2 regions of the Viridibacillus sp. NPDC096237 genome follow, and region 1 is predicted to be linked to the other one. Evidence: riboswitches for the same ligand, from Rfam matches in the RefSeq annotation. Region 1 holds a riboswitch; the other holds the start of a gene.

Evidence for each region. A riboswitch is a leader RNA that binds a small molecule or an ion and turns the genes downstream of it on or off. The one in region 1 is predicted to bind FMN.
Region 2: linked by a shared signal. The riboswitch ahead of ACQKMD_RS00845 (ECF transporter S component) and the one ahead of ribD (bifunctional diaminohydroxyphosphoribosylaminopyrimidine deaminase/5-amino-6-(5-phosphoribosylamino)uracil reductase RibD) in region 1 are both predicted to bind FMN.

Annotation. Positions count from the first base shown of each region.
Region 1 is NZ_JBNNTI010000037.1:858-11,913, reverse strand. Features, by position in the region: gene ACQKMD_RS17075 (ABC transporter permease) at 1-424, shown strand, start outside; gene ACQKMD_RS17070 (winged helix-turn-helix transcriptional regulator) at 903-1,247, opposite strand; gene ACQKMD_RS17065 (nitroreductase family protein) at 1,380-2,009, shown strand; gene ACQKMD_RS17060 (VOC family protein) at 2,350-2,772, shown strand; gene ACQKMD_RS17055 (alpha/beta fold hydrolase) at 2,851-3,675, shown strand; gene ACQKMD_RS17050 (lipid II flippase Amj family protein) at 4,051-4,902, opposite strand; gene ACQKMD_RS17045 (histidine kinase) at 5,121-5,762, shown strand; gene ACQKMD_RS17040 (class I SAM-dependent methyltransferase) at 6,007-6,318, opposite strand; gene ACQKMD_RS17035 (hypothetical protein) at 6,531-6,728, shown strand; gene ACQKMD_RS17030 (hypothetical protein) at 7,062-7,385, shown strand; FMN riboswitch at 7,567-7,700, shown strand; FMN riboswitch at 7,848-7,981, shown strand; FMN riboswitch at 8,109-8,242, shown strand; gene ribD (bifunctional diaminohydroxyphosphoribosylaminopyrimidine deaminase/5-amino-6-(5-phosphoribosylamino)uracil reductase RibD) at 8,376-9,461, shown strand; gene ribE (riboflavin synthase) at 9,465-10,103, shown strand; gene ACQKMD_RS17015 (bifunctional 3,4-dihydroxy-2-butanone-4-phosphate synthase/GTP cyclohydrolase II) at 10,122-11,056, shown strand, end outside.
Region 2 is NZ_JBNNTI010000001.1:166,238-177,293, forward strand. Features, by position in the region: gene ACQKMD_RS00825 (DUF4362 domain-containing protein) at 1-654, opposite strand, end outside; gene ACQKMD_RS00830 (hypothetical protein) at 651-1,607, opposite strand; gene ACQKMD_RS00835 (sigma-70 family RNA polymerase sigma factor) at 1,600-2,115, opposite strand; gene ACQKMD_RS00840 (hypothetical protein) at 2,245-2,664, opposite strand; gene ACQKMD_RS00845 (ECF transporter S component) at 2,875-3,456, opposite strand; FMN riboswitch at 3,616-3,753, opposite strand; gene ACQKMD_RS00850 (ATP-binding protein) at 3,844-5,625, opposite strand; gene ACQKMD_RS00855 (response regulator transcription factor) at 5,618-6,334, opposite strand; gene ccsB (c-type cytochrome biogenesis protein CcsB) at 6,454-7,644, opposite strand; gene resB (cytochrome c biogenesis protein ResB) at 7,641-9,332, opposite strand; gene resA (thiol-disulfide oxidoreductase ResA) at 9,349-9,879, opposite strand; gene ACQKMD_RS00875 (pseudouridine synthase) at 10,134-10,865, opposite strand.

The DNA.
Region 1 (11,056 bases):
ACTCGCAGCTATCACTGGTATCTTATCTTCTATAGAACATAATGAATTTTCATGGCTTATTCTCATGGCTTATATGTTTGTAGCTCATTCTCTTCTGTTTCTACCTCTGTTGACGGGGGTATTTGCCGCCTTTATTTGCCGTTTTGAGCATATCGGTGATGGATGGAAGCAACTTCTTGCCTTACCTGTAGGGAAAAGCCAAGTATATATTATAAAATTTATGATTGTCGCCCTACTGTTAGCGGTCACGCAAGGATTATTTTTGTCGGTGCTATTAGTAGTAGGTTTCATGCAAGGTTTGACAGAACCGATACCTTGGAATTCGCTTTTATTGAGTATCATCGGTGGCTGGGTTGCCTGCTTACCACTGCTGCATTGCAAATGTTTGTATCCGTCGCTTGGTCAAGTTTTGCAGCTCCATTAGCAATTAATGTGATGTTCACTTTACCGAATATTTTAATTAGCAATTCAGAGCGTTTCGGTCCTTATTATCCGTGGGCTCAACCGCTTTTAGCCATGATTCCGAGGGCAGAAGAATTTGGAGTCTTTCACTTTTCAGCAGAAACGTTCTACATTGCTATTCTCGGAAGCTTCTTTGTCTTTTTTATAACAGGAATTACTTATTTTAGAAAAAAGGAGATTGGATGAATAACAGCTGTTCCTATTGAGATGTCTTAGCAATGGACATAATAAAAAAAGTCATCTTGTCTCAAGAAATAGACCTGTTTCCTTATGACAAGATTTCATAGTTATTAGTGTTGATTGACAATAAAGTTAAGGTACACCAATTATGAGTACCATCTAAAGTGATTGTTTATCTGAAATAAACAAAAGCCATCCATCTAGTCTTAACTTAGATGAATGGCTTTTTACGTACTTTAAAATAGTAAGAAACACTATATTTATTTTGATTCATTTGTCTGCTTTTCAAAATCGCATAGATCAATCCATTTCTGAATAGACAATATTACCTCATTGAATGCCAAACCGTTTGGTGTTAATTCATATTCAACTTTTTTTATCGAAGAGTCAATTAGCTTTTTATTGATTAGGCCTGCGTTTACTAGTTCGTTTAAACGTTCTGTTAGTAAGCGGTCAGAAATTCCAGGGATCATGGTGTGAATTTCGTGATAACGTTTAGGACCAGATAAAAGAGAATAAATAATCATCCCCATCCAGCGTTTTCCGATAAATTCGATTGCTTGATGGTAGCTGCTACAAATATGTGTACAATTCGGTTGATTCATAAAACAACCTCCCGCCTGTGAATGCATTTTCTTCTATTGTAACATATAATACTTTTTTATTGACGTATAAACTTACTAATGGTAAGATTTTGTATATCAACTTACCTTAAGTAAGTTTTAGGGGGAAACATAATGTCAACAAAAACAGAATCAAATTTATATACACTTATGCAAGAAAGAAAATCAGTTCGTAAGTACGATCCTACATTTAAAATGACTCAAGCACAACTTGAGGAAATCATTAAAGAAGCGACTAGTGCGCCATCTTCAAGTAACCTGCAAGCCTGGAGATTCCTTGTTATTCAAGATGAAGAAACGAAAAAAGAACTTCGTACAATTGCTAACAATCAAGAACAAATTGAAACATCTTCAGCAGTTATTGCCGTTATAGGTGATGCTGAAATGTACAAAAACGTAGAAAAAATCTACACACAGAATGTAGCAGAAGGCCATATGGATGAAGCTCAAAAGAACATCACGATTGAAAATACACTTCGTATGTACCCATCTGCACCAGTAGAAGTAAGAAAAAGTATCGCAACTTTTGATGCAGGTTTAATTTCAATGCAACTTATGCTTATTGCAAAAGAAAAAGGTTTGGATACAGTAACTATGGGCGGATTTGATAAAGTGAAATTTGCTGGGCGATTTGAATTACCAAAAAATCAATTCCCAATTGTATTAATCGCTATCGGTAAAGCAGCTGCACCAGCATTCGGTTCATCTCGTTTACCGTTAGAAGATATTGCTCGGTTTATCTAAATAACTTTGAAAGTGTAACATTCAACATTCAGCAGAAACTAATTTGTTTCTGCTTTTTTTGTATGAATTTTTATAAAAGTTAGGGATAAAAAGGAAATGAGATTTATAAATAAGTAAAAAGTAAGTGAGTTAAGAAGATACATAATAGATCGTTAAGAGTGGTGTGTATCTATTAGGGAAGAAAGGAGAGCAATTTATTATGAGTTACTATTTATAATAGTCCCTTTTATTCCGTTTACCAAAATAAGATATTGTGCAGTTTATCTAAACAACTTTTAGGAATAAAAGGGAAAATCACGTTGTTAATAGAATTATATAAATTACAAAGGAGAGTTAAAAGATGAATAATAGTTTACTACGAGTTGGAACTACATATATCCCAGTAACTAATGTAGACCTGTCTGTAAAGTGGTATATAAATAATTTGGGTGCGGAATTGAGTTATCAAGATGAAGAAAAAGCGATTCTTAATCTAGCAGATCAAAGTTTTTTCTTAGTGAAAGCGAAAGAAAATCAGAGTTCAAATTTTATCGACTGTAACGGTAATGAGCGTTTCTCTATGACGTTTGAAGTAGATGGATTAAGTGCATTAGAAGAAATACATAGCGTTTTTATAGAACGTAAAATGGAAGTCGGTATTATTGAAGATAGAGGACATACAGGAAGAAACTTTGTTTTTGCTGATTTAGATGGGAATAAATTTGATGTGTGGAGTGAATTAAGTCCAAATTTTAAAAAAATCAAAAACATGATAAGTAAATAAGTAAATAAGTAAATAAGTAAAGCACATAGTATCAGGCGTGGTTGATCTGGCATATATAGAGAGAGGTAGGGCACATCAATGCTACAATATTATTCAAGCGTAAGTGGAAAAGGTAATAAGGTTGCTATTTTTCTCCCTGGTACAGGATGGTCTGGAGGAATGGGTATGCCTATAGCGGATGCATTAAATACTGATTACATTACACATATGATTGATCTTCCTGGTATCGGGAAGAGTACTGGGATTGAAGGAGTAGTAACACAAAGGGATATGGCAGACTGGCTACATGGCTATATCGAAAAGAATCATTTGGATAAAGTTAATATCATTGGCCATTCTTTAGGGGGTATTATTGGTTTAGCCTACGCATTCTATTATCCCAAGAAAGTAGATCGACTGATACTTTTAGATATCGGATATGCAAGGGTTGATCGTTTCCCTGTTAAAATGTTCGGTAAATCTGGATACTTTTTACCCATCATTAGTATTTGCCATAAATTATTTGGACAAGGTTTTTTAGGGAAAGAATCAGGTGATGAGCAAATATCAAAGCCCAAAACAGAGGAAGAAATAAAGGCAGTAATCGAAAAGTTTGAATTCGAAGATAGTCCTTTTATTAGAGAAGCCATTGAAAACCAACGATCAAGTAATCTATCAGGTATTAGTTTGTTGTTAGCGGCTTATAGGAGCAATCCACCTAAAATCTTAAAAACAATTCAAATACCTTGTTTGCTACTATACGGAAATCGGGAAAATAGTGCAGCAGCTGCGCAACGAAAGGTAAAGAGAGAAGTAGAGGGAATAAAATCAAACCAAGTTAAAGTTCAAATGTTAAAGGGTGATCATTATGCCCATGTGCAGGATAAAAAAGCTATAGAGTATATCAGTACATTTTTGGCTTAATAGAGGCAATGCAATGAAATCGTTAAAAGTCAAAAACTTAGTGGTAAAATAAATAGAATTGGTAAAAATTTCAGACCATTTATCTTCAAATTAGAAGATGGATGGTCTAATTTATTGTGCAAACAATTTATACATATTATTTTTAGGATTTGTTTAACTTGATTGTGTTTTTTTAAAATAAGCGTATTTGAGATTTTATTCTAAGATTCCCCCCTTCTATGTTATGAAAACTTCCTTTTTCTTAACTAAGGTAACTTAGTTTATTATTTTGGAGCTAATGGTTAAGTATAATGACAACTAAAAAATAACAAAAAAACGTTCAGTAAGTCTAGACAAAGACGAGTTGAACGTACCTTTTGTTTGTAATTAAAATAATTATGCTATAAATTTCGTAAACCAAGCAATATAATGAGCTCCTGGAATGAAAAAGACTTGTGCTAAAAGCGTCCCGAACAAGCGGGAAGTCATCATCATAATTGACATGCCTTTAAGGTTAGAGTAATTACCTCTTTGATTAATGACGTCATCTGCAAGAATAGATATTCTTGGGTCGATAAAGATGATAAGCAAGATAGTAGCAAGTCCGTTAATAAGACCAGATGCCATTATTGCTGTTGAAGCTCTATCTGGTGCTAGTAAAGATGCATATAAGGCAGATAAAACACCGATTGTATAAATAGCTGTAATGACCATGTTAATGGCAAATAGTTTGATTGGAATATCTTTTAAATGAATATTCTTCAAATAAGAAAGTTTTGGCAAGTGGATATGTTTTAGTCCGCGCTTTATGTATGCAAATGTGAAGCCCTTTTTAATAAGCGACGGAATAGAACCCCTTTCTTCTGCTAAATGGATAATTGCCCTTGAGAAAATGGCGATAAAAGTTGGGAGTAATAGTATCCCAAAGATTGTACCAATTGTGGAAGATGCAATAATCACCCTAAATTGACTTTCTACAAATTCTAATGTATTTTCTTTAGGTGCTTTATCAATTAAACTTCCAGTAAAAGGCTGCTGCATCATATTAGCAAGCCTCGAAACCATGACCATTAAGTTGAATAAGGATAATGCGGAAGCAAGTAGTTTAACCCTAGCACCAGATAATCGAACAGCATAGGCAAGTGTTTCGATACAATGGATAATTAGGATAAACAGCGCAATTAATATTAATTTCTCAGTGAATAGTTCTGAAATAAAATCACCTTCTCTTAAATGATATATTAGCATAATCAAACGATAAAAACTGATTTTAGACATAGGCTACGAATAGATATTTTTATTGATACCATATTTTGTTATTATTAAACGTAAAGGACAATACCAAGTTACGTAGTATAAACGTTGAAATTAATTAATGTCTTAAATCTTAATTCTTATTAAATGAAGGACGTACATATAGAGGCAATTCTTTTCCGAAATAATACTTATATAAGTGAGGTGTAAAAGTGCAGGCATTGATAATTCGTTATATTGCTTTGTTTTTTACTATTGGCGTATTTTTGATACATATTTTGTTGAATGGTGGACCCATTACAAACGCAATTATTCTAGTCACAGTTACTCTGTGCTTATATTTTACAATCCCACTTAGCAAAATACCTGTAGTTAATTATTTGATCATAGTGCTAATAATCCCAATTGGTGCATCATTTTCTATTGATATTATTTATTTATTGCCAATGCATGCATTTTTTGCAATGGAGGGAGCTTTTCAACTTAGGCAACGGGAGCACACTATATATATATGTTCTTTAGGTATCGTTTGCACAGTAATCACTTTATTTAAGCTCACTCCATTTGTAAGTTTGTTACTATTTATTGCAATTTGTAAAAGCTCTTACTTTGTAAATCATTTTTTTTGGAGTGTTAAAGAAAAAGGCGAGCTCTATACAGAACAAGAACAACTAGCACGTGCAGAAGAGCGCACAAAGATGACGAGAGATATCCATGATTCAGTTGGACATAAGTTAACGGCATTGCTAATGCAGTTAGAGGTACTCTCAATTGAAAATAATATAAAAGGCATCGAAGACATAAAAGAATATTCAGCCAGTTTAAAATACCATCTTCCCCAGATAATTCAGTAGGACGATTATATAATTCTACATAGTGCACATTAAAACCATGTTCATCTAGTAAAGCAACATACTCTGCTACGCTTGGAAAATACCAAGGGAACTTTTCTGCTTTGTACTCATAACCTAATTCACAAAATGATTGCTGAATTGCTTCTACAATGGATTGAATATTACCTTTTCCACCCAATTCGCGACAAACGACCACCATCTTTTAAAGCTTCATAAATACTTGCAACGGCCTTTTCTTAAGATTTCATCCAATGTAACGCAGCGTTAGAAAAAACGGTATGAAACTGGTTTGAATAACCAAGGTGTTGTGCATCTTTGACGTGGAAGGGAATATGCTCGAATTTTTGGCTTGCTTGTTCATTGATGCAGACTGGTCAATCCCAATGACTTTTGCACCTGTTTCAGTAATTTGTGCAGCTAAATCACCTGTACCACAACCGACATCTAAAATTTGCTCTCCTGCTTTTGGATTAAGAAAGGAAATTAATCCTTCACCATATTTAGAAACAAATTGATGCTTCGTATCATATAAAGTTGTATTCCAAGTACTATTCATTCTGCTCACTCCTTTTCTTAAGAAAACTATACTGCTAACTGGAATGATAAAGAAATAATTAAAAAGTGGATTTTTGAAAACGATTTCGAATTAAAAGGTTAATAAGGAACCGTTTTATTTCAAATAGTTATCTCAAGTCAGATTTACTGAATAAATACTAAGAATAAATCAAAAGAAAATGAACAAATTATAGTGGATGGAGGTGATTATTAATGGCGAATAACAACCAAGAAAAAAATAAAGTGAAAAAGAATAATGACTTAGGTCGTGAAGAATTTGGTTATGGGTTTGATTTGAGTCCAGATGACTTTGATGTGGTTGGACAAAATGATGAAGCACATAAACAACATAATCATGAAGATAAACAAAAACCGAATAATAAAAATAATGCTAGAAGAATAAACGAATAAGCAACTTGAATATAGGAGTGCTGCATATGAAACAATATTAAATTGTTTTATTATGTAGTGCTTTTTTATTATGCATGTTTAAATTTTTGTATGAGAACAGATAACTTAACTATTATGAAAGTGGATGTTCTTGCAGTTGGATAGGATTATTAAATTAAAATGACAGGATATTCATGGAGGGATTTTAGTAAATATTCGGTGTGTCATATACATAAAATATTAAAACGACTTATATAATAGTTTAAGGTTATTTTCAATAGTATGTACATTACGACAGAAAACAATGTGATGAGGTTTTTAAAGCATAATTTTAATAATAAAAAGGAGGATATAATGAGAATAGGATACCGTTCTATTTCCGTAATAGTTAACTTATTTCTCGGCTATTTATCTTTTTTTATAGGTGTATTATGGTTCATGACAATAATGTACGCTTCGCATTCTTTCGGATTGAGAGTGGACTCTACTTTCGATGATGGTTTACTAGGTATCTTTTTAATTCTTTCTATCATTGCAACGGCTATTTATATTCCGGCTTGTATTAATTTAAACAGCATAATTAGACCGAAATTAGAAATGAAAAAATGGAGTTTTATCACTTTTATATCCATAGTTTTTATCCTTGGTTTTTGTATTATTACTTTAACTATACAGTGAACGGTTGTTGGTAAATAAAAAAAGTTACATTTTTCCGTGATATGTAACAGGCCGATAAAGCCCAATACATCAAGATTTTATGAGTGATTTCATTTTAGTATGTTCTCAATCAATCATATAGAAATTAAAAAAACTCTAGTTTTTAAATAACTAAAGTGCTATGGTATTTACATACAATATAATAATCCTTCGGGGTCGGGTGAAATTCCCAATCGACGGTGATGAAGTAAATCTTCTAAGCCCGTGAGCCTTTTTAAGGCAGGATTTGGTGCGAATCCAAAGCCGACAGTATAGTCTGGATGGGAGAAGGATGTAGAGAATATCAAAGTCTTATTAAAATCTCGTATTTTAATAGGTTTATTTAGTATTGATAATTTCAAATCTCCTATCAAACTCCGTAGTGTGCTATGGGGTTTTTTTGATGCCCTAAAGCTAGAATGTATTGTTGTCAATTTCATATGTAATATCCTTCGGGGTCGGGTGAAATTCCCAATCGACGGTGATGAAGTGAAGCTTCTAAGCCCGTGAGCCTTTTTGAGGCAGGATTTGGTGTGAGTCCAAAGCCGACAGTATAGTCTGGATGGGAGAAGGATGTAAAGAATATCAAAGTCTTATTAAAAATCTCGTATTTTAATAGGTTTATTTGCTTATGATATTTTGGACAACTCCTATCAAACTCCGTAGAAATCTATGGAGTTTTTTTGCTGTAAAAAATTGAATATGATCGTCCTTCGGGGTCGGGTGAAATTCCCAATCGACGGTGATGGAGTAAAACTCCTAAGCCCGTGAGCCTTTTTAAGGTAGGATTTGGTGCGAATCCAAAGCCGACAGTATAGTCTGGATGGGAGAAGGACAAATAGATAACACGCAATTCCTTTTGAAAATAGTATTTCAATAGGTTTATTTAATGATGCGTTTATCTAAAACTCTCCCAAACTCCCTAATTATATTAGTGAGTTTTTTATTTATTTAAATGGGAGGTTTATCACAATGCATGACGAGTATTATATGGATTTAGCTTTGAATTTAGCGGCAGTTGCCGAAAATCAAACGTCGCCAAATCCGGTAGTTGGAGCAATCATTGTAAAAGAAGATGAAGTGGTTGGTATTGGAGCGCATCTTAAGGCTGGTTCTCTTCATGCGGAGGCGCATGCACTCAAAATGGCAGGAGAAAATGCTATCGGCAGTACGATGTATGTCACTTTAGAGCCTTGTAATCATTTTGGTAAAACCCCCCCCTGTACGATGGGTATATTGAATGCAGGTGTGAAAAAAGTAGTGATTGCAACACTTGATCCAAATCCCAAAGTAGCAGGAACAGGTGTTGCAAAACTAAAAGCAGCGGGCATTGAGGTTGAAGTAGGTATCGGTGAAGCGGAGGCTTTGAAATTAAATAAAGCCTATATGTATTTTATGAAACAGAAGTTGCCCTTTGTCACGTTAAAGCAAGCCATCACATTAGATGGGAAAATTGCTACAATTCATGGACGTAACGAAAATATCACAGGTAAAGAAGTTCAGCAGGATGTTCATCTTAAAAGAGCGCAATCTGATGCCATTTTAGTTGGAGTTGAAACAGTTTTAAATGATAATCCATTACTTACAAATAGATTTGCAAAAAGTAATAAGCAACCGATACGTATCATTTTGGATACTCATTTAAGAACGCCAATGAATGCCAAAGTTGTCATCGATCAAACAGCACCAACGTGGATAGTTGTTGGCAATGAAGTCACATCTATTCAAATTACAAGATTTGCACAAGCCAATGTACGTATCATCCAACTTGAAACAAAATCCATCGTAATTCAGGATGTCCTTACAGAGTTAGCACGTCGTAATATTGTCACGCTTTATGTGGAAGGGGGCAAGCGTATAAGTTCTAGCTTTGTCAATTCTGGTCTAGTCAATGAAATGATTACTTACATAGCCCCTAAATTAGTAGGTGGCCATGATGGAATTGGCATGTTTGAACATTTAAACGTAACAAGCATGGATAATGCTGTCCCATTAAAGATACAGCAAGTGGAACAAATTGGTGAAGTCATTAAAGTGATATCGAGATTGGGGGATTAGGGTATGTTCACAGGTATTATTGAAGCAAAAGGGAAAATTAAAGTTCTGACAAAGGGTATGGACAGCATGAAGGTTACCATTGAAGCTGGAGACATTATGTCGGATATGCAACTTGGCGATAGTGTAGCAGTAAATGGTGTATGCTTAACAGTTTCGCATTTTACCCAACGAGAATTCACTTTAGATGTCATGCCAGAAACAGTTAAAGCGACAACAATTCATTCCTTAAAAGTAGGGCATTTGGTGAATTTGGAAAGAGCGATGGCAGCAAACGGTCGATTTGGCGGTCACTTTGTTTCAGGCCATGTTGATGGGATAGGTACAATCGTTAGAAAAACAAAGCAAGCAAATGCGGTCTATATCGACATCTCTATCTCACGAGAACTTAGTCAGTTTTGTATACCGAGAGGTTCAGTTGCCATTGATGGAACAAGCTTGACGATTTTCGATAAACAACCTGAAAAACTCACTGTTTCACTTATTCCACATACGTATCAAGAAACGATTTTCGCTCTTAAAGAAATAGGACAACAAGTGAATATTGAAACGGATATTTTAGGCAAATATATTATCCATCAATTAAAGAATAACGAAGGAACTTCAGCAATTACAATGAATTTTTTACAACAAAACGGATATTAAAACGGGCGGTGTATAGCAATGTTTCACTCAATTGAAGAAGCGTTAGAAGATTTAAAAGATGGCAAAATGATCATCGTTGTTGATGATGAAAATCGTGAAAATGAAGGGGATTTAGTTGCACTTGCAGAATATGCAACACCAGAAAATATTAACTTTATGGCAACACACGCAAGAGGATTAATCTGTACGCCCATTACTGAAAAAAGAGCGTTAGAACTGCAATTGCATCCAATGGTATCAACAAATACGGACCACCATCAAACAGCTTTTACAGTCAGTATTGATCACGCTAGTACAAGTACGGGCATTAGTGCATTTGAACGTTCACAAACGGTTCTACAGTTATTAGATGGAGCTGCTAATGCAGATGATTTTAAAAGACCTGGTCATGTTTTCCCGTTAGTTGCGAAGAAAAACGGTGTCTTAGAAAGACCTGGTCATACAGAAGCAGCAGTTGATTTAGCAAAAGCATGTGGCGCGATTCCAGCGGGTATCATATGTGAAATTATGGGAGATAGCGGGAAAATGTCTACGGGACAAGAGTTAATGGACTTCGCAAAAGAACATCAACTAAAAATAATTACGATTGAAAGTTTAATTCATTATCGTTATAACCATGAAAAAGTAGTAACTAGAGCGGCTAAAGTACAACTTCCAACAAGTTTTGGACAATTCACTATGGTTGGCTATGAAAACGAACTCGACAATTGTGAACATGTGGCACTTGTTAAAGGGGAAGTAAATGTTGTAGACGCTCCAATAGTGCGCATTCATTCTTCATGTTTAACCGGTGATATTTTTCATTCGGAAAGATGTGATTGCGGTCCTCAACTGCAAGAAGCACTTAGTATCATTGAAAAAGAGGGTACAGGAATTGTGTTGTATATGCAACAAGAGGGTAGGGGAATTGGCCTTATTAATAAGCTTCGTACCTATGAGTTGCAAGAACAGGA
Region 2 (11,056 bases), on a different contig from region 1:
TGTTTGTTGATCATGTTTAAGGTCATATAGATTTACTGTATTGGGTAAATTATCACTTTGAATATTGAACATAATTTGCGTATTGGCTGGTACTTTAATGGGGTTTTTATCTGCTAATGTTTCTAATGGTCCTGCATGATCCACGCATGTACTTTTTCCTACTTTCGACCAGCAGTAAGCTCCCCTGAAAGTTGTATACCTTTTTCCAGCTACTTCAAGCAAAATAGCTGGAGGTTCTTCATCTGTTTGTTCAGTAATATTCCCTAAATAATAATCAATTAGCTCTCCTTCTTTCGAGCAATTGTTTAATTGATAAATATCTTTTGACACTTCTTCAAGCTTTTCACACTGATATGTGACTATCTCTTTACTACCGAAAGGATCCTTTGTACTATCTCTTTTTACAGTCAGTTTTTCCCCATCAAAGTTGATTGTTTCAGTTATCGGGGCACCTTCGATTGTGAAGTTATTAATAGTTAATATAGCAGTCTCTTTCTCTTCTACTTTCTTCACAAATCCCTTTAAATTCTTTTGCTGTTGCTTAATCAACTGCTCCTGGGATAACTTTGTTGGTAGCTTTTTAACAGCTGTATCTGGTAGATTACATCCTGCTAGGAAAAATAAACTTACCAAAATTAAGCCGAATCTCCTCATTCCATCAACCTCCAAACTTTCTTAAATGCTTGCATATCCTGTATTTTAAAATCAACATTAATTTGACCATAATTGATATGCCCCTCTTTGTCTAACAATATTTGAACTGAAGTACCATCATTCAATGTAAAATCTAAAAAGCGAGTAGTTTCTGTTACGCCTGAACTTTCTCGCACTAAAGGTATTGCAGTATTAAAGTTAGAAACTAGTTCCTCTAATACCTTGATGTCCTTTAAATCTTGTTTATTCCCAGTACTGTTATTCCAGTCATCATACGTTTGATACTGCACTTTCTTTATATTCCCCTCTATCTTTAATAAGTCGAATATATCCCGTCCTGAAGAAATCGTTCTATCATTCAAATTTTCATAAATCTCAGTATCTAACGCCCCACCATTCTCGTTGTATGTCATAATACGAAATGATTCATCATAGCCTTTCACAGTGTAGACGTCACTTTTCCCTATAGAAGAGGCAAATTCACTAGCATAGTCGCCTTGTTTGCTCCACTCATCGATTGACCCCTTAGTACGGCCTAGTTTCTCTCCTCGCAATGCATCCGGACTGTTACCGATGAATTTTGTCGATGTTTGTGTATAGATTTTTCCTTTATAAACGATTAAGCCAATCATATCTGCATTCTGACTATTGCTAGGTAATTTAATTGCTGGAATGGTTATGCTACTTTGATCGAATGAGATTCTCTCTTCTATATGTGATAAATCTTCCATCAAATTCACTACTACCGCGTTACTCTTATCAGTTGTATTGTTATAAATAGCATAGGCACCAGCACTAACTGCAATCAAAGCTGGGATAGCTAGCCAACTTAATTGGCTTTTATTATTTTTTCTCTTTTCCCACTTAGCACGGTTTACACCATTTACTGCACGATCATGCAGTTCACTTGGAATCTCTATATTTTCTAGTTCTCTTTTTAACCGATTAGACATAAGAACCTCCTTCTTGTAGTTGTTGTCGTAGCTTTTGTAAACTGCGATAAAGAATCGTTTTTGCCGTACCCAGTGGCATTTCTAGAAGATTTGCTACTTCCTTAATTGTAAGGTCTTCATAAAACCTTAGGAGAATGATACTTTTTTCATCAGGTGATAAATAATCTATACATTGCTGTAAGTCAAATACTTCAGGTAAATGCTCCGCAAAATTTTCGTGTATTATTTCATCTTCATTAAAGTCATTCTTCTTTTTTCTTTTCCGTAAAATATCGAGTGAGCAGTTAATCGCAATTTTCAATAACCATGTTTTAAAGTAAGTTGGGTTTTTCAATGTTTGAATTGCTTTAAATGATTTGTAGGCAGTCTCTTGCACAACATCTAATGCATCTTCCTTATTTCCTACATATGTATATCCCATACGGTAAATATCAATTTCATATGTTTGAAATAGCTGCAAAAAGGCCCTGTCATCGCCCTTTTGTGCCTTCTCTATTAAGCGATACATTTATACACCTCCTGTCTCTTTAGTTATTAGATGGACGGCAATCTATTTTAGCTTTCTTTTTTACACTTTATTTTTTTCAAAATGAAAAAGCAATGAGGTTCAGGACCTCATTGCTTTTTAATAGTAAATTTAAATATTCTGTTCTTCATAAGAAAATGGTGTCATTCGAGAAGCGATTTTACGTAACGTTAAATCCACGAAAAAGAATACACTTCCTAAAATAAAGCCTGCTGTAGCACATGTTATTGTTTGAAGTGACCAAACTCCACCTTGTGAGTAATAAGCAAAAGAGACTGGAATCACAATACCTGCCCCGAACGCCATATGCAATAATAACGAGTATCCTCTAACATTCATTTTACGCTCGGCTATTCGATCAGCTATATACGACACCAACAAACCGTATGTAAAAATCATAGGAACAACATATACGGTCAATGAAAGAGCATTTTGAAGGAATTGTTCTTCTGGTTGCATGAATAACAAGGGTAATATAAAGAAAGCAATAATTGATGTAAAAAATGCACTTAATAGTTTTCTTTCCGCCATTTACATACATCCTTTCTTATATCGAAGTTTATAACGAAATATCGAATAAAATATATAACATTGTAAAACCTAGATTATAAATTTTCGTTTTTGTATTATTATCTTGCTAAATGTACTAAATTTTTTATTTTATTAACAGTATTATATAATCAATTACCTTTTTATTCAATCATAAAAACCGATGTCTTTTTACAGACATCGGTTGAAGGTTTAATTTAAATAATGCATTCGTTGTTTTTCAATCCATTTTCTCATGCTATTGAATAATAGCATGAAGATGATCATGACGATGAATCCTTTTATAATATTAAAAGGTAATATTCCTAATACAATCATTTTCGTTAATGCGGCTCCAGTTGTAGGAGGCATATTTAAAAAGTAGGTATACATTGGTAGAAATAGCACATAGTTTAGTAAACTCATACCTACAGCCATTGATAATGTTCCAACTACAAACCCAGTAGTTAATCCTTTTGCACTTGAAAGTCGTTTATAGACAAAGTACACAGGTAAGATAAATAGAACTCCTGTTGTAAAGTTGGCAATATGGCCAACTGGCATACCTGTTGGACTTCCTGAGAAAATCCAATCTAGTACGTTTTTAAATAATTCAACTAATATACCTGCTAGAGGTCCCATTGTAATAGCTGCCATTAGAGCAGGTACATCACTAAAATCCACTTCCAAAAATGTCGGAAACGGCGGTAGTGGGAAGTTAAATAGCATTAATACGAAAGAAATACTACTTAACATCCCAATTGCAATCATCTTTTGCAATTTCATGTTCTTCATAATACTTTTCTCTCCTTTTGTAGATCCACTTCAAAAAGAGGAAAGGTATAGTCGTAGCTATGCAAAAAAATACCCTTAAGCACAAAGTGTACTTAAGGGAGAATTTAGGCATAGTCAAATAAGCGTCTCATTGATACTCAAATTGAAAGACGACCGTACCTTCACCTTCTCCCATCCAGACTATACTGTCGGCTTTGGAATCTAACCAAATCCTGCCTTGCGGCTCGCGGGCTCAAGAGTATTGCTTAGTTCTCTAATACCGCCGATCGGGAATTTCACCCTGCCCCGAAGATGAACCATAATTTAATTATAATACACTATAACTATATGCAAAAAAACACGAATTGTAAAGTCTTCTAACTTACAACTCGTGTGTTTAAATTTAATTTACATTTTTTCAATTGGTAAATAGAATGTGAAAGTCGTGCCTTTATCTACTTCACTTTCTACTGTGATTCTACCCTTATGAGCTTCAACAATATTTTTGGCAATAGCAAGTCCTAAACCGGTACCACCCTTACCACGTGTTCTAGCTTTATCTGCTTTATAAAAACGTTCAAATACATACTGCAAATCATCGGCTGGAATCCCAGCGCCGTTATCTTTTACTTGAATACGAGCAAAGGATAGCTGACGGTCAACAATAACTTCTACGCTTCCTCCCACTAGTGTATGACGAATGGCATTATCAATTAAGTTTGTTAATACTTGCTCGATACGGTCTTCGTCCATTTCTAGATGAAGTGTATCTTCAATTGTTGAATTAAATGTCAGGTTCACTTGCTTTTCTTTTGCTACTTGAACAAACTTTTGTGTAATTCTTTCAATAACAGGTGTTATAGGAACAGAATCTTTATATAATCGCATATGTCCTGATTCCATACGAGCTAAGTCTAGCAGGTCTGTTACTAGACGCCCCATTCGCTGCGATTCATCGTAGATGATTTTAATCATCTCTTTCCGCTCTTCTTCACTTGATACGACATCATCCATAATTGCTTCACTATAGCCTTGTAGCATGGCTATTGGCGTCCGCAATTCATGCGAGACATTTGCTATAAAGTCTGAACGTAATTTATCTAAACGATGCTCTTCCGTTTTATCTCGTAACACAGCTACTGCACCACGTACAGAGTTGCCACTGTATAATGGACTAATTGAAATCGCATAGTATGATCGCTCAATTTCGAGTTCTACTTCTAGCTCTTCTTCCAAATCTAAAACATGATCAAGCATATGATAAATTTCAGGCGGAATTGGTTTCTCGCTATTGGCACTCTTATTAATAAACCATTTTTGTAATAACAGCTCTGCAGGTGGATTACTTACTAAAATGGTACGATCTCGATTAAACGTAATTACAGCGTCTGTCATCGATGTCAAAATACTTGATAGCTGTTCTTTCTCTTGGTTAATCACTTCTAAGTGGTGTTTGAGTTGTTTACCCATTTGGTTGAAAGCCGTCGCTAATTGGCCTATTTCATCATTTTGTAAAACAGGTACTTTTGTTTCGAAATTACCTTTTGCTAATTCAAATGCTGCTTCTCTCATCTTACGAAGTGGTGATGTAATTCGGGTTGATAAGAAAAACGCAAAGAATGTTGTTAACATCAAGGCAATGGCCGCTGCTAAAAAGACAATTTTAGTCGTTTCCTTTGTCGTCCTATGTATAGCGTCTGGGCTTTGATAGATAAATATTGCCCCATGTATATTGTTTTCAACATTTATCGGGAAAGCCAAAACGATGTAAGACTCCATGTGCTCTTTTTGTGTTGTCGAAGGTAGCATCATCTCTTTTACAATAGGTGCATTCGATGTAAATACGTTATCAAATGCTTTTTCATTAAGAATTTGTTGTTTAATTCCCTCCTGATTAAGCCCCGCTTGTAATGCAAAAGAAACCTTACCTGGTTTCTCAGCAATCAATGCATTTGTTTCATCACTAAGAACATCTGAAATAATAGCCTTTGTAGAATCAGTTGTTTCACGGTCATTGATGATCCGAGCAATTGTAGATGCTTCTTGACGTAATGAAGATTCTGTTTGTTTAGTATGATAGTTTGATAAAAATTCGAGCATTAACACAGTGAAAACAAACAATACAAATGAAACGAGAAGCAATATGGTTACCCATAGCTTCCCGACAACACTGTTCCACATTCTATTCATTGACTACCTCAAATTTATATCCTACGCCCCATACTGTTACAATCATTTTCGCCGCATCTTCTGAAACGCGATTTAGTTTTTCACGTAATCGTTTCACATGCGTATCAACTGTACGTAAATCACCAAAGAAATCGTAATGCCATACTTCTTTTAACAATTGCTCTCTATCGAATACTTTATCTGGTGATTTTGCTAAAAAGTATAATAATTCGTATTCCTTCGGTGTTAAATTCACTTCCACTCCATCTGCAGAAACACGGTGTGCGTCATGATCGATTGTTAAATGTGGAAATACCACTAAGTCTTTTGATGCAGAAGTTGTTGATATTGGTGAGAAAGCCGCTGAACGACGTAAAATAGCTTTTACGCGTAAAACCACTTCACGAGGGCTAAATGGTTTTACAATATAATCATCCGCCCCTAGTTCAAAGCCTGATACACGGTTTGCTTCTTCGCCTTTCGCCGTTAAAAGAATAATTGGCGTTGTTTTTTTATCACGGATTTCTTCGCATACTTGTAGTCCGTCTTTTTCAGGCATCATTATATCAAGAAGAATACAATGATAGTCATTTGCTAATGCTTTTTCAACTGCTTCTTCTCCATTTTCAGCTTCTTCTACTTCGTATCCTTCACGTTCTAAATACATTCTTAATAAACGGCGGATACGATCCTCATCATCTACTACTAATATTGAAATTTGTTCATTCACAACTATTCCTCCCAAAACCATCTATATGTCTATTGTACAATTAGGCTATCAAAATGAAAAGAAAAGCCTTTTCCTATAAAGGAAAAGGCTTTAGCTTTGCTACAATCCTAAGCCGATTATTAACCAGCGTATGAGTGAAGACCTGCAATGATTAAGTTAACAGCAACTAGGTTGAACATAATGATAACAAAACCAATTACTGCTAACCAAGCTGACTTCCCACCTTGCCATCCTTTTGAAAGGCGTAAGTGTAAGAATGCCGCATAGAATAACCATGTGATAAGTGCCCAAACCTCTTTAGGATCCCAGCCCCAGAAACGAGACCATGCTTCTTGTGCCCAAATCATCGCGAAGATTAATGCACCAAGTGTAAATACTGGGAAACCGATCAATACAGAACGATAACCAATTTCATCCATCAGTTGTGAATTTGCACGTTTTGCGAATGGTTGCATGATAACTGCAATTGGTTTACGAATGATTAAACGAATTAGACCGTATAAAAGTGTACCAATTAGGATTGACCAAACAACTGTAGTCAATTTTTTTGCATTGACGATTGCTGGTACGTTAGCAATTGGCTCCATCTTATCTGAAGTCAATAATTCTGATTGATGCATTCCGAACAATGCTGGTGTATTATACGTAATTTCCTTAGGTGCACCATTTTTATCTACGTAGCTAAATTTTGATTCATAGCCTGTTACATTAAATGTTGTCGTAACCGCTACGAATCCTAACACAAGCACTAAGGCATACATAACAACTTCTATCCAGAAACTCTGTTTAGACCTTTTTGTAAGGTCGATATTTTTTAGTAAGTAAATTAAACCTGCAACAGCACTAATTGCTAGAATAGATTCTCCAATAGCTGCTGTAATTACGTGAATGTATAACCAGTAACTTTTTAGCGCTGGAATCAATGGGTTTACTTCACGAGGGAACATACTAGCATAAGCAATGATAATAACTGCAATTGGTAAAGCAAAGAGTCCAAGTGCCGGCACTCTATAAATAAAGTAAATTAAGATAAATGCTCCTACAACAAACATGCCGAATGCTGTCGTAAATTCAAACATATTACTAACGGGTGCATGTCCAGCATACACCCATCTAGTAATGAAATAACCTAGGTTTGCAATGAATCCAACAAGCGTAACAATAATTGCTAATGTACCCCATTTTTTACCTGCATCAGCGGATTCATCTTTTGAACCACCTTTAACTGCACCACCAAAAAGTAATGTAGCTACTAAGTATGCGACGAATGCCACAAATAGTAAATTTCCGCTTAAGTCAATTAAACTCATAAGGTGTTGTCACCTTCCTTTTCTCTGTCTTTCAACTTCTTGTCAGCATCCTCTACTTTTTGATCCTCATCATGTTGATCTATATATGCTGGAAGATGTGCATATTCCGTAACTGCATCCAAGTCTTTTTTCATACTGAACCAGTTTTTGTTTGTATGGGACGCCATTAATAAACGACCATCTTTTGTTTTTAATAGCCATAAACGGCGGTGACTCCAATAAGAACCAATTGATACACCTAACATAAAGATTATGCCACCTAGCATTAAAATCGAGAGTGTCTTATCTTTACGAACTGTTAAACCTGATACGTTACGTGTATCAACCGAACTAAATTTCATTGCATATTTATTTTCACCAAATGGTTCTAATGTTTTTTTTATAGCTACAAAGCTCGTTTCGCCTTTTGGTGTTTCAGGTGTGTACATATCAAAAATGAATGCTGGATTATTTGGTAAAGGTGAAGCCGTTTGTGGTTCACCGTCTTCAAAACCAGCAAAGTCAGGGAAGTATCTTTTCAGAACAACCTTACTACCTTTGCCAACTTTATATTCTTTTTCAGGGTTAGTTAAATCAATTGCAACAGCACCAAGTGATTTCCCTGTCTTTATATCCGTTAAATTGAAATGCATCGTTTTTAACTCGTTCAGACGGAAATCCATTTGATAAATTGCATAACCATCATTTTTTAATGGCTTATTTACAATAATTGGCGTTTCTTTTACTAGAGTTAAATTAGATGTGTCACCAGGAACTGCATCGTCTGGTGCTTTAAATAGCTTAACATCTGTCTGATAGTTTTTCGCAACTGCATTAACCGCTTTTTTAGATTCGTTAAATTCTTCTTTTTGTTCGTCTTTTGAATATGTTTCAAAAGTAAATTTTTTACTTTCTAAATAATAGCCTTCCATTCCTGGAATAGCCATTGTTTCACCTTCGCGGATCCAAAGTGTTTTATCAATGTAAAAACCCGGCATTAGGCGGAGCATAACACCAAATAGGAAGATGATTAAACCGACATGGTTAATATATGGACCCCATCTAGCAAAACGGCCCTTTTCAGCTAATAACGCGCCCTCTTCACGACGAACATTGTATTTCATTTCTTTCATTTTCGCTTCTGTAAGATCGAATGCTTTATCAACTTCTACTGCTGACATTTCTCCCGAAGCAAAAATACGTTGACGCTTCAAGAAGTTTTCATGACGTTTTACACGTTGATTTTTTAGAGACTTGTATAATGGAATACCTCGGTCTAGACTGGCAACAATAATTGAAATACCAAGCATGCCAATTAATGTTTGGAACCACCATGAACTATAAATATCAGCTAATCCTAATTTATAGTAAATTGATCCGAATGTACCGTAAGCGGCTTTATATGCTTCCGCAGCGTCCTCGTATTCTGTAAGCGATACATAAATAACTTGAGGTAAAAATGTACCAATACCTGCTGCAACTAACGTGATAATAATAATTGCAACTCCAACTTTTACACTTGAGAAGAAGTTCCAAATTTTATCAATAATCGTTTTGTTATACGTTTTTGATCGAATTGCGGTTCCCTCATAACGCATATCAGCTAACTTTCTACTCTTTTCCTCTTCAGTAAGAGGATTACCACACTTTTCACATAGAGTTGTGCCTTCTGGGTTCTCGTGACCGCATTCACAAATAATTTTTTTCATCCTTTAGAACTCCTTACTATGGCTGGATATCTGAAAAGAATTCAGCTAACATTTCACTCGTCATTTCACCTTCATAAACTCGAACAACTTTTCCTTTCGGATCAATAAAGACAGATGCAGGTAATTTATCCACATTGTAAGCTCTGGTCACACTTTTTGTTTTATCAATAACAACTGGGAACTCTAAATTGAAGTCAGAAATGAAATTTTCCACTTCAAAAACGGTTTGAGCTTGATTGATTGAAATCACTTCAATCCCCTGATCTTTAAATGCCTTATATTGGTCGTTGATTGCTGGCATTTCTTTTTTACAAGGTTTACACCAAGTGCCCCAGAAATTTAACATGACACCTTTACCTTTATAGTCAGATAAGCGATGAGTTTGGCCATCAAGATCGACTAGAGAAAAATCCGGTGCCTCTGCTCCAACTTTCAATAAAGGAATCTCATCCTTTGTAGCTGTTGTATATATCGTATATCCTATTGCTGCAACAAGTATTGCTAAAATTAGTGTTCGTACATAAAATCTTTTTTTCTTTTTATCCATGCTCAAAGTAGACCTCCTAAAAAACATCCAAAACAATCTACCTAATTATAGCAAAGTTTTGAATGACGGAATTTTATATATTTGAAGTGTTTGTGAACGTTTCCATTCCGTACATAGTGTTTTTTGTTTCACCTATAACAGGCCATCTTGTGTTGTTTTATGCTATGTAAAATTGGTTAAGACGTTTAGAAAGGTACTTTCTAAACGTCTTATACCTATTTTGGAATGTTAACAATTATTAATATACATAAGGTTTACCCTATTTTACCTGTCTCAGCTAATACTCTTAATTGTTTTACTTCATGATGTGTCAATTCTCTTGACTCACCCGCATTTAACCCATGCAAAGTTAAGAAGGCAAATTGTTCACGTTTTAATTTTTGTACAGGGTAACCCACTGCTTCAAACATACGTCGAACTTGGCGATTACGACCTTCATGAATTGTGATTGCCACAATTGCCTTGCCTGATTTGCTATCTGAAGACATTAATCTCACGCGTGCTGGAGCAGTCTTGCCATCTTCTAGCATAACGCCACGCTCTAATTGTCTCAATGCTTCTCTTGTAGGAATTCCTTTTACACGAGCTACATATGTTTTATCAATTTTGAATTTTGGATGTGTAAGTTGGTAAGAAAATTCACCGTCATTTGTTAATAACAGTAAGCCTGAAGTTTCATAATCCAAACGACCAACAGGGAAAATGCGTTGTTCAACTTCGGGGAATAAATCTGTTACTGTTTTACGACCTTTATCATCTGTTACAGCTGAAATAATACCTCTTGGTTTATATAGAAGATGATATACTTTACGTTCTTTTTCTAATTTAACTCCTTCTACTTCTACTGAATCAGAAGGAGAGACTTTTGTGCCAAGCTCTCTAACTACCTGTCCATTGACTTTTACTAAGCCTTGCTTAATCATTTCTTCTGCTTTTCTACGTGATGCAATCCCTGCATACGCTATTACTTTTTGTAGTCTTTCCATTCGTTCACCTCATAAGTTAAATACTATTAGCCTGTCCAAAATTATTGCACACTTTCTACTATAAGAAAAGTATTAGTACCTTAATAAAGTCCTTAACTAATATGTTTGTATACAGTTCGTCTGCTTTCTATATCACTTTTTTTACTAAAACCGAAAAAGGCTGCTAATATAAGCAGCCTTTTCTCTACTTA